3 regions of the Alteromonas fortis genome follow, and region 1 is predicted to be linked to each of the others. Evidence: predicted binding sites of a transcription regulator. Region 1 holds the regulator's gene; each other region holds the start of a gene.

Region 1 (4,208 bases):
TGGGATATTATCAACACAGTAATAACCTAAGTCTTCCAAAGCGCGAAGTGCGACAGACTTACCAGACCCTGAACGACCACTGATTATGATCAGCTTCACCTAAACTCTCCCTTATATTCTGGTTTCATCACATACGCGTTGTTGAATAAAGCGCCTATCTATAATGTATAGGCTCTTATGGCTTAACTTAATGCAGAAATAATCTCGTCGCTGGTTGTTGCACGGCGTATTGTTTTAATTGTTTCTTTGTCACTGAGCTTACCTGCTACGGTAGCCAGTGTTTGAAGGTGTCCTTCGGTTTGCTCTTCGGGAACGAGTAGCGCAAAAAATATGTCTACGGGCTTTTCATCTAGGGCATCAAAGTTGATAGCTGGTGTGCTTGTTACAACAATTGCTATTACCTTCTCAAGGCCAGCCAGGCGACCGTGAGGCAGTGCTATGCCGTTGCCAATACCCGTGCTACCCATACGTTCTCGAGCCATTAAGCTATTTAAAACCGTTGCCTGGTCGATGTTATCATTTTGCTTGGCAGCGATATCAGCGATGATCTCAAGAATTCGCTTTTTACTATTACACTGAACCGCACACTCGGTGCGGTCCAGACTTACGATGGCTTGTATATCCATACTTAATTAACTACTAATGTTTTTTCAGTTTTTCCTTATGCTTGATTACCTGCCGGTCGAGTTTATCAACCATGCTGTCAATCGCCGCATACATGTCGGTATTTTCTGAGGATGCGAATACTTCAGCGCCACTTAAATGAACAGTCGCTTCGGCTTTTTGATTTAATTTTTCAACGTTCAGGATGACATGCACATTAGAAATGTGATCAAAGTGACGTTCAAGTTTGCTGAACTTCGTATCGACATAATTACGCAAAGAGTCGGTGATTTCGACATGATGACCAGTGAGGTTGATTTGCATATTTCGTCTTCCTTATATATTTAAGCCTAGTTAAATAAGGCTTTTGCGTTGGTTCGACGGTGGGATCGATAACGATTCCCGATATTTTGCTATTGTTCGCCGAGCGACTTTTATGCCTTGCTCTGCCAACAACGAAGCAATCTTGCTATCACTTAGCGGCTTGCTAGGATTTTCCGCAGCCACTAACTTCTTGATCAATGCACGAATCGCTGTAGATGAACATTCACCACCTGACTCAGTTGCTACGTGGCTTGAGAAGAAATACTTCAATTCGAAGATACCACGAGGCGTATGCATATACTTTTGCGTTGTCACACGGGAAATAGTCGATTCGTGCATATCTACCATTTCTGCGACATCATTTAGCACCATTGGTTTCATCATTTCCGGGCCGTGCTCAAAAAAGCCCATTTGCTGCTGCACAATACAATTTGCGACCTTCATTAAGGTATCGTTACGAGATTCAAGGCTCTTTATGAACCACTTGGCCTCTTGCATGTGTGAGCGGATGAATTGTGAATCGCTACTGTTCTTAGCACGGCGACTCATTGCTGCGTACTGTTGATTTACGCTTAATTTCGGCAGACTGTCGGGGTTCAGCTCAACCACCCAACGGCCATTTTTCTTGGTTACTGAGACATCAGGAATAACGTACTCAGGCTCTTTAGTAACTAAAGCACTACCTGGGCGAGGATTCAAGGTTTGAAGTAAACGCATTGCTTCGCGCAGCTGATCTTCTTTTAATCGGCTCTTACGCATTAGGGTGCGGTAGTCTTTACTGCTCAGTAAATCTGAATATTCCTCAATAAGCTGCTTCGCTTCAGAAAGCCACGGCGTGTCTTCTGAAAACTGGCGCAATTGCACCATAAGACATTCTTGAGGGGTACGAGAACCTGAACCAATGGGGTCGAACATTTGAATGCGCTTAAGTACACATTCTATTTCGTCCATTTCGATAGGCTCTTCAAGATCATCATCGTTGACCGCTTCTAAGATATCGTCAAGAGTAACGGTCAAATAACCTGATTCGTCAATCGAATCGATGATTGCAGTAGCAATGGCGCGGTCAGTATCCGAAAAATGAGTGAGGCGCATTTGCCAAAGCAAGTGCTCTTGGATGTCTTCAGTGGTTTCACCTTGAAAGATTTGTTCATCATCATTAGATGGACCAGGTGCAGGCGCAGAAGAAGCGGAATAATACTCATCCCAAGTGCTGTCGATAGGTAGCTCATCGGGAAGGTCATTCTTCTCCAGTGCATCTCCTGCTTCTAGCGTGTCGCTTGATGCAGAAGCTGTCGCTTCAGCAGCGCTATCGTCACTATCGACATTGTTCTTTTCTACTTGTGGCTCGTCGTTACCTTCTTCCACTTCTAAAAGCGGATTAGAGTCGAGCGCTTCTTGAATCTCTTGCTGAAGATCAAGCGTAGAAAGCTGCAGCAGCTTAATGGCCTGCTGCAGCTGAGGTGTCATGGTAAGTTGTTGGCTAAATTTTAGCTGTAAAGATGGTTTCATCTACGTCTTATTTAAATGCTCTAAATTAAATATACCAGAGCGAAACTGAAAAGTGACAATTCGGTTACACTAACTATAGCCTGAATTGTTCGCCTAGGTATACGTCCCTTACTTTTTGATTACTTAAAACCTGTTCCGCAGTTCCTTGCGCAATAAGCTCGCCATGACTCACAATGTACGCTTTTTCGCAAACATCCAATGTTTCGCGTACGTTATGGTCCGTGATAAGGATACCAATACCCCTATCTCGCAGATGCTGTATTATCTTCTTTATATCATTAACTGATATTGGATCAACACCGGCAAATGGTTCGTCTAACAAAATAAACTGTGGTTTTGCTGCCAGAGCTCGTGCAATCTCTACGCGACGCCGTTCTCCCCCTGACAAACTCATCCCCGTACTATTACGTATATGGTTGATATTAAATTCATCAAGTAGGGCATCTGCTTCTTCTTCTTGCTGTTGTGAATTTAAATCTTTACGGGTTTGCAAAATGGCCATGATATTTTCATGTACCGTAAGCTTTCTAAATATTGATGCCTCTTGCGGGAGGTAGCCTATACCGCGGCGTGCGCGCTCATGCATTGGCTGGTGAGTAAGCTCATTATCATCAATTTCGATCTTGCCTTTGTCTAAGTTGACCAAACCTACAATCATGTAAAAAGTAGTGGTCTTACCAGCTCCATTAGGGCCGAGAAGACCAACAATTTGACCGGTAGACACTGAAAGGCTTACGTCGCGAACAACCTGTCGCGATTTATACGATTTAGCAAGGTTTTTAGCGCTCAAAGTTGCCATTGCTATTCATTGTCCTCGTTGTCTTTCTTAGACGATGTTTTACGAATGGTGTCAGGGGTAAACACTGTGGTTACACGACCTTCACCATCTTCACCGGCGCCACCCGTTGCAAGCAATTGTTCAGTAATCATATCGAACGTAATCTTATCACCTTGCACTTTACTGGTATCTTGCTGTAGCTCAGCATTACCCGCCAGAGAAATAGTGCGATTAATTACTTCATAGCGAATTTCATTAGCTTTCGCTGATACCGGTGTACCGTCTTCTAGTGATTGAGAATAGCTTGCAGGGTTGCCACGAGCGATAAATATTTCACGGCCGCTGCCATCTGTAGCTATTACTTCTACTTCATCAGCTTCGATTAGTAGTGAACCTTGGGTAATAAGTACATCTTCCTTGTACAGAGCTGTTTTGTTTTTACCATCAATAAACTGGGTGTTTGACCCTATCTTAATGGGTTGTGAAAAATCTTCTTCACTGGCTGTTACCGCACCGCTAGCGATGGCAAGTAGAAGGCTAGTTGCTAGGGGAGTAAGTCGTTTGTACATGATCTAAAAGCTCGTATTCTTGTGTGCGTAAATTCGCGTTAAACCCATTGCTTATAATACGGTACTGCGTGCCCAGTATCTCAACGGGTTGATCAGATGTCATTTGTTTCGTGTCTAAATTTATCTGTATGTATTCCGTGGATAAACTTTTAACAAAATCATCGCTGGTTTGATTTTCGATAACAACGCTATCTTCAAGCTGAATTAATTCATTGTTATATAGCGTTCCTTCCTCGGCAGTTACAACCCAAGGTGATGAAGCACTTTCTGTATAAAGGGTATATTTAGGCTGCTGGAATAAAACAAAGCCTAATTGGTCGTAGTGCTCCATCGACTCTGCAAAGACTTTGTGATTTAACTCACCGTCTTGGTTGTACAAGGTCGTAGTTAAGTTTTTTGCCTTGTAGGCAGGTTTGAGCGCA
Region 2 (4,208 bases), 2.8 Mb from region 1:
GCTTAGTACGCGTAATGTTTTCATAGCGCAACGGCCATAGCTAACAGGGTTAATGATGCAAGTGCACTAGTTGCTATCATAGCTAATGTAACCGTGCTTTTAACTTTTAACATGTGGGAATACTTAACCTCATTTACGCCTCCTACGCGGGCATATCGAATTTTCTTATTGGCATAAATTGCTGGTCCACCCAATTTTACATCTAACACACCACCCATAAGTGCCAGAAGCAGTGACGTTTTATCTTTTACTGGTGAGCGTTTTATAGCGCTAATGCCTTTTACGGGATGGCTAATTAACAAAGTTATAAGGCCACCAATAGCAGCGGGTGGAAGGGAAAGTAAATAAACCAGTTTACGAACAGGTTTCGCAAAGAGTGCCATACCAGGCGTGCGGTAGTGCCATTGCCACGATGTAAGCAAAAGTAACCGATAGATCAGCGCACCTATTGGCCCTGCAACCACAAAGTAAAAAATAACGCCGCAATACAGGTAAAGAAATTTAAGCCAAAGCGACTCAATCGCTGCTTTAGCAATACCAATATCTGTCAGAGAGTTACATTGACGTGCGGTAATGGTCTGGACCATTTCTCGTGCGAGAGACTTTTTGTTTCTGCCAACACTTGCCAGCACTTTTTTATACTGCTGACGCTGGTAGCCAAAATCGAGCAGCACGACAAGAATAATGGCTTCAAAGAAAACGGGGTACTGGGCCATATATACTAAAATGGTGATACAAACTACTAAGGGCGCAAGTAAGACTAGTGCGGCTAAGGAGCCCGAAATGTAGTGCTGAGATGGACCGAAGTCTCGTGATGGCACTACCTTACGTCCCATTTGCAAAACGAGGTAGCGCATAAGTGTTAGGGGGTGAGTACTTTGGGGCCAACGCCACAAGGCATCTACGGCAATAGCCAGCCAAAGTACCAATAGCGACTGATATTGCGGGTCGCTAATTACCTCTGTCATATTATTTTGCGAGGGCCTTGATCATGGCCATAACTAGCTGTGCAGAATGCTTAGCAGCAGTGTCTAAATATTCTTTGAAGCTTACTGACGATGTTTTTCCAGCAATATCTGATAACGAGCGAATCACAAGAAACGGTGTATCAAGCATATGGCAGGTTTGACCGATAGCTGCGCCTTCCATTTCCACCGCTTTCATATCGGGGAAGTTTTCACGTAATTCCGCTACCGCTTCATCGCTCCCGATAAAAGCATCACCGGTGCAAATCAAGCCCGTTGTCGATTGCAATGAGGAAATCTCTGCAGCTGCACTACGCGCTGTTTCCATTAATGCGGTATCACAGCGAAAATCTTCAGGCATACCTGCACATTGACCAAGCTTGTAACCAAAATGAGTTAAATCGGCGTCGTGGTGAATAACGTGACTTGCAATAACTAAGTCACCAATATTCAGGTTTTTGTCGAAACCACCAGCAGAGCCTGTATTCACGACAGCATCAGGAGCGTACTGTTCAATCAATACAGTGGTAGCGATAGCAGCTGCCACTTTACCAATGCCGCACTTAACTAACACCACTTCCATGTCGTTAAGTGTGCCTTCATAAAATGTAAGGTGTTTCCACTTTGTCTCTTTTACATTCCAAAGCGATGCTTTAAGTAGCGCAACTTCTTCATCCATTGCGCCTAAAATACCAATTTTGTTCATAACTCTACCGACGGTGTTGAGGGAATTTAACGCGTGAATACGCTGTTGAATGCACTAATTGTATAAGGAAAATAGAGAAACTGACAGAAAAATGCCTTTGTTACCGCTATTTGAGAGTAAGAAAACAGCAAAGTAACAAAGGCTAGGGGAAGCTTAAATTAACCCTATCAGGCAGCAGCTGGTCTGCTTGAACGTACTGGACGGGTAGGGCGCTTGGGTGGTTCTGGGTTGTGCGTAGGTAGCTGTGCCATTTTATTTTGTAAACGACGATAAGGAATAAGTTTGTTTTCTAAGCACTCGCGAATATCGTCAACCGTGTAGCCAGATTTAACTTTAATCCTTGCGTGCGGAAGGCCTGCAGCATCTAAAGCGCCCGTTACAAACCAATCTTTTTGCGTTTTATAGCCTTCTTTCCCTTGGCTGTGAACCAAATCGATAGCCATAACAGGGCTCATATCTTGTTTATCGACCAGTACAAAGTCGAGTTGTCTGCTAGATGCTCTGCTAAGTGCTTGGCTTGCTGTCTTCTTGTTGGCTGATTGACGTACTGATACCAGGTCATTAAGGCGTACGCGGCACACTATTCTAAACTCTCGACCCACGGCCTGTTCAATAAGGTTTAAAAAAGTATGCTCTACCGGAGTGAACAGTTGTGCTTTTCGCCTAAATGGAAATGCCACTCCACCGTCTGACAACTTTATGGCACCTAGTGCAACGACTATAAGTAACATCATTAAAATAATTGCCAATTCCATCGTAACCCTCGCAAATATCAATAGAAAAAGTCATGACACGAGTAACTGAAGGTCAGCCTAGCCCAGTGTATATAGCTTAGCGGCATGAACTCTGTTTACGGCATAGGCGTCATAAAAATGACGCTTACTGCTGTCATGAAGTAGTTATTGATGAAATTGCAAAGCGGGTGCCAACATGAACTATTTCGCTAGCAAACTTAACCTAGTTTCTAGTGGGTTTTTGAGGTGACCAGAATATCGACTTGAGAGCCCGCGTTATCAGGGCTTATTATGACTCTTATTGTTTTATCTTCTGATGAAAGCAGAGTACGGCCCCTAACAGGGGAATGAGACTTTAACGATGGATGGGCTGTTTCATAAACGCCGAGTATTTCGTTAGGCGTGCGTGGTGAGTGGTAAACCATCACAGCTGACGTGTCTTTTTCAAAGGCTTGGCACTGTCTTGCATCATTAGAGATTTTCACCTGCTGAAACTCGGCTGGGCACGACACAATAGTAGGTTGGCTTAAAGACGGCGTCGCATCCTGGTTATTTTTTTTCTCATTAATTTGGGCTTTCAACGAAGAATCTACGGAAAGGGTGTCTGCAAAACAGGCACTTCCAGCGGCTGAGGCTAATGCTAAACAAAGTGAAAATGTCCAAGTGTTTACGTGCTTCATAGGTAGGTTCTTCATCCAGTGGGCGATATTCTTTATTTATTTTTACGATACTAGAGGCGTTATTCTTTTGCTTCAACTAAACCTTGGTCTATTAAGGTATGTAAGAAGAGCTTTTCGTATCTTCTGGGGCGTGTAAAACAAAAAAGCTCGATAGCGAGGCTATCGAGCTTTTAATAACAGAGAATATTCGCGAAGGTTAAACGCCAATATAATCCATGATACCTTCGGCAGCCTTACGGCCTTCGTCGATAGCGGTAACAACTAGGTCACTACCACGCACCATATCACCACCAGCAAAAACTTGTGGATGTGAAGTTTGGAAGGCAAACTTACCCGCAGAAGGGGCGCGTACACGACCTTTCTCATCAAGCATGATGCCGAAATCGGCAAACCATGGCGCAGGGCTTGGTTGGAAACCAAATGCGATGATAACTGCATCTGCTTCAAGTACGTGTTCAGAACCTTCTACTTCAACAGGACGGCGACGACCATTTACATCTGGCGGCCCCATTTCGGTTTTAACGAACTTAACGCCACAGGCTTTTCCGTTTTCATCAACGGCTATATCAAGAGGCTGTAGGTTGAATTTAAACTCAACGCCCTCTTCTTTAGCGTTAACCACTTCGCGGCGTGAACCAGGCATACTTTCTTCGTCACGACGATATGCACAGGTTACTTGTGCAGCTTCTTGACGAATTGAGGTGCGTACACAGTCCATGGTGGTATCACCACCACCTAGCACAACAACACGCTTGCCTTTCATGTCAACAAAATCAGCAGGATCTTTTTCAAGACCCATTACGCGGTTGGTGTTGGCTATAAGGAAAGGAAGTGCATCATATACGCCTTCAACGTGTTCGTTGTCAAAGCCGCCTTGCATTGACTTGTACGTACCCATGCCTAAGAAAACGGCGTCGTACTTATCGATTAAGTCCTGGAACTGTATGTCTTTACCAATCTCAGTGTTAAGTACGAACTCAACACCCATCTCGGTAAAGATTTGGCGGCGTAACTTGATAACATCTTTCTCTAGCTTGAAAGACGGGATCCCGAATGTTAACAGGCCACCAATTTCTTCGTATTTATCGTAAACAACAGGTTTAACGCCGTTACGAACTAGAAT
Region 3 (4,208 bases), 140 kb from region 1:
TATGATTAATATTAACTCTGGTGGCCGTGGCCGCTTATCCGGTATTACTGCCGCACTTGTACTATTGGGCTTCATTCTATTTGCAGCACCGCTTATTGAAATGATCCCGCTTGCTGCTCTTGTTGGCGTTATGTTCGTGGTAGTTATCGCTACCTTCGAGTGGGCCTCATTCAGAATTATTCGCGGCGTAAACAAAGAAGATGCGTTCGTACTTTTCTTAGTAACAGGCGTTACCGTTATCGCTGACCTGGCTATTGCAGTTGTTGTGGGTGTTATTGTTTCCGCACTGGTGTTTGCATGGAAACACGCTCGTCATATCGAAGCGAGATCTCATATCGATAACGACGGTTGGAAAGTCTATGAGCTAGACGGCCCGCTGTTCTTCGGTTCGGTATCGCATTTCAAAGACCTGTTTGATATCGCCAACGACCCTAGCGATGTGGTTATCGACTTTAAAGACTCTCGTATCTGGGATTCATCAGGTATCGACGCGCTAGATACCCTTGCAGATAAATACGAAGAGCAAGGTAAGAAGCTACACATTCGCCATATCAGTGATGAGTGTCGTTCACTGCTTCGCAAGGCCGACAAATTTGTTGAAATTAACGTAGTTGAAGACCCTCGCTACCGCGTAGCAACGGATAAACTGGCCTAATTTATTTGATAGCGCTTAATGCACCAAGTAAACACAGATTTGCGTTTGTTTGGTGCAGTTGTAAAGTCTGAATAATACCTATTTTTCAGTAAATCAAGTAAAAACAATAGATTACGGTTTTGGCACTGAACTTGGATAGCTATATCCGTAAAGTGTGTTTTGGTGATTTGTGTCAATCGCTGAAAATTGTGTGATTTATAACACTCCGTAAAATGTGTTAGCTAGTTACCTTGTCAGTACTAGCAAAATAGGCAACGAAGCCCGCATCAACGAAAGTTGAAGCGGGCTTTTTTTTGTCCCGAAAAAAGGGGAATACCATGACTTCATTGGACTCAAAAACGCAAATTGTCGTCGTAGGCAACGGCATGGTGGGGCATCATTTTGTTGAGCAGCTACACCAAAGCGATGCCAATGTAGAAATAACCGTTTTATGCGGCGAGTCTCGCCTTGCGTACGACCGCGTTTATCTGTCATCTTTTTTTAGTGGCGCTAGTGCTGATGACCTAGCGCTTACCACACCCGCTCAATACGCTGAATGGGGCGTAAACGTAGTCACCAATGCCTTAGTGACCGATATTGACCGTGATAATAATAAAGTCACGACTTCAGAAGGGCAGGTGTTTAGCTACGATAAGCTTGTGCTAGCCACGGGCTCATACCCATTTGTGCCACCCATCCCTGGCAATGACCAAGAGCATTGCTTAGTGTACCGCACCATAGACGATCTACTCGCTATTGAAGCGTCAGCAGCGGTGAGCAAAGTAGGCGTTGTCGTTGGTGGTGGTCTTCTAGGTTTAGAAGCTGCGAATGCCTTAAAGCAAGCTGGGCTAGATACTCACGTGGTTGAATTCGCACCACAGCTTATGGCGGTGCAGCTAGACCAAGCCGGTGGTACCGTACTTAAAGACAAAATTGAAGATTTAGGCGTAACCGTTCATACCCAAAAAGCAACCCAAACTATCGAAGCTGGTGATACCTGTCGCTATAAAATGGTGTTTGCAGACGGCACTGCGTTAGAAACTGACATGATTTTATTCTCTGCCGGTATTCGACCTTCCGATCAGCTCGGCAGAAAATCAGCGCTAACTCTTGGTGAGCGCGGCGGTATTGTCATTGATAACCACTGCGTGACCTCTGACCCTAATATTTACGCAGTGGGCGAATGTGCGCTGTGGGACAACAAAATTTTTGGCTTGGTTGCACCTGGTTATACCATGGCGCGCACGGCAGTAAGTCATATAACAGGTGGCGATGCCGAGTTCGCTGGCGCAGATATGAGTACCAAACTGAAGCTAATGGGCGTAGAAGTGGGTTCTATTGGCGATGCGCATGAACGTACGGAAGGTGCCCTAAGTTACACCTACTTAAATCAGCCTGAAGGCGTGTATAAAAAGCTGGTGGTAGATAGCGAACAAAAGCTCGTGCTTGGTGCCGTACTCGTTGGCGATACCAGCGACTACGATACGCTTTTGCAATATGCGCTTAACAGCATCGAATTGCCTGAACACCCAGAGAGCCTAATTCTGCCATCATCCGATGCCGCACCAGCATTAGGTGCCGATGCACTGCCAGACACTGCGTCTATATGCTCGTGCCTAAATGTAACGAAAGGCGACATTGTTTCAGCTATTGAAGGTGGCTGTTGCAGCGTTGGCGATGTAAAAGGTGAAACTAAAGCCAGTACTGGTTGTGGGGGCTGTGCTGCGTTGCTTAAAAATGTGGTAGATAGCGAGCTTGAAAAGCGCGGTGTTGAAGTATCAAAAGCGATTTGTGAGCACTTCAATTATACCCGACAAGAGCTGTTTCACATTGTTAAGGTTAACGGCATTCGCACCTTCGACGAGTTACTTGAACAGCATGGTGAAGGTTTAGGTTGTGAAATTTGTAAGCCTGCTGTGGGTTCTATTCTGGCATCAGTCTACAACGACTACATCCTAAAAGCTTCACACCTACCCCTGCAAGACACCAACGACATCTACCTTGGCAATATGCAAAAAGACGGTACCTATTCTGTAGTGCCTCGCGTTCCTGGCGGAGAAATTACGCCCGAGAAGCTCATTTTGTTAGGAGAAGTGGCGAAAGAGTACAACCTTTACACCAAAATCACTGGTGGGCAGCGCATAGATTTATTTGGCGCACGCGTAGAGCACTTACCTGATATATGGGAAAAGCTAGTAGCCGGTGGGTTTGAAACCGGTCACGCGTATGCGAAAGCGCTGCGTACAGTGAAATCGTGCGTGGGAAGTACATGGTGTCGCTACGGTGTGCAGGACTCAGTAGGCACGGCTATTGATTTGGAAAACCGATACAAAGGCCTACGTGCACCGCACAAAATTAAATTTGCCGTATCGGGTTGTACCCGTGAGTGTGCAGAGGCTCAAAGCAAAGACATTGGTGTTATTGCTACTGAGCAAGGCTGGAACCTATATGTGTGCGGAAACGGCGGTATGAAACCGCGACATGCAGACCTATTTGCCACAGACCTAGATACGGAAACGCTAATCAAATACATCGACCGCGTGCTGATGTTTTATGTGAAAACGGCCGACCGCTTACAGCGTACATCGGTGTGGATGGACAACCTAGAAGGTGGGTTAGCTTATCTGCAAGATGTTGTGATTAACGATGCACTTGGCATTAATGAAGAGCTTGAAGCACAGATGGATGCTGTAGTCGACGCTTATCAATGTGAGTGGAAAACCACGATTGAAGATCCTGAATCTCGTAAGCGTTTCCGTCAATTTGTAAACAGTAGTGCCAGCGACACCAATATTCAGTTTGTTTCAGAGCGAGGGCAGGTTCGTCCAGCTACTGAAGCTGAAAAAGTAGCAGGGAAAGATCAGTTTATTCCCGTCTCTATGGTGTAGTCCATAGACTTAATGGTGTAGCCACTGGCTTATCAACCTTGTTAGGAGATACAAATTATGACAGCTGCGCAAAACGTAATAGCGTCAGAACAGGCAGTGCAATGGCACCTTGTTTGTGAGACGAAGGACCTAGTGACAAACAGCGGCGTTTGCGCCCTTGTTGACTCACAGCAAGTGGCCATTTTCTGCTTGAAAATAAAGGGCGAAACTCAGGTTTTTGCCATTAGTAACTACGACCCTATTGGTAAAGCAAATGTGCTTTATCGCGGGCTTTTGGGGTCTATAGGCGGTGCGCCAGTTGTCGCTTCGCCGTTGTACAAAGAGCATTACTTTTTAGAAACAGGATTGTGTAAAGAACACGATGATGTATCCGTAACGGCTTACCCTGTGAAGGTCGAGAGCGAGAAGGTTTTTGTAGGCGTTTGAGCAAGCAGCCCCTATTTGAGTGCCTACATAAATAGAGCCTTCTTGCAAAAACGCATTCAACTACTTCGATATCGAAAAAGGTAATGAAATGAATATGGCTACACGACAACCCGACATGATGTCTGAACAATTAAGACAAACAACATGCCCATACTGCGGCGTAGGGTGTGGTGTAGATATCAGTTGCAACGTAAGCAAGCGTGCCGTAACCCTGGACACTGTTAAAGGCACGCCAGAGCATCCCGCCAATTATGGAAGAT

The links. Region 1 encodes sigma-54, which starts transcription at its own class of promoters, with help from an activator protein. Its sites were predicted from a motif close to GTTGGCACGNNNNTNGNNT; they were not measured.
Region 2: the regulator sigma-54 is predicted to act here: its motif matches at 2,583-2,601, upstream of PCAR9_RS15435 (DUF2726 domain-containing protein).
Region 3: the regulator sigma-54 is predicted to act here: its motif matches at 774-792, upstream of nirB (nitrite reductase large subunit NirB).

The regions. Positions count from the first base shown of each region.
Region 1 is NZ_LR812090.1:810,352-814,559, forward strand. Features, by position in the region: gene rapZ (RNase adapter RapZ) at 1-99, opposite strand, end outside; gene ptsN (PTS IIA-like nitrogen regulatory protein PtsN) at 183-626, opposite strand; gene hpf (ribosome hibernation promoting factor) at 640-927, opposite strand; gene PCAR9_RS03615 (RNA polymerase factor sigma-54) at 958-2,439, opposite strand; gene lptB (LPS export ABC transporter ATP-binding protein) at 2,513-3,238, opposite strand; gene lptA (lipopolysaccharide transport periplasmic protein LptA) at 3,241-3,786, opposite strand; gene lptC (LPS export ABC transporter periplasmic protein LptC) at 3,755-4,208, opposite strand, start outside.
Region 2 is NZ_LR812090.1:3,589,084-3,593,291, reverse strand. Features, by position in the region: gene PCAR9_RS15450 (cobalamin-binding protein) at 1-24, opposite strand, end outside; gene PCAR9_RS15445 (cobalamin biosynthesis protein CobD/CbiB) at 21-968, opposite strand; gene PCAR9_RS15440 (5'-methylthioadenosine/adenosylhomocysteine nucleosidase) at 970-1,671, opposite strand; gene PCAR9_RS15435 (DUF2726 domain-containing protein) at 1,839-2,426, opposite strand; gene PCAR9_RS15430 (hypothetical protein) at 2,636-3,085, opposite strand; gene PCAR9_RS15425 (glutamate synthase small subunit GltD family protein) at 3,282-4,208, opposite strand, start outside.
Region 3 is NZ_LR812090.1:665,931-670,138, forward strand. Features, by position in the region: gene PCAR9_RS03035 (SulP family inorganic anion transporter) at 1-655, shown strand, start outside; gene nirB (nitrite reductase large subunit NirB) at 973-3,522, shown strand; gene nirD (nitrite reductase small subunit NirD) at 3,580-3,948, shown strand; gene PCAR9_RS03050 (nitrate reductase) at 4,037-4,208, shown strand, end outside.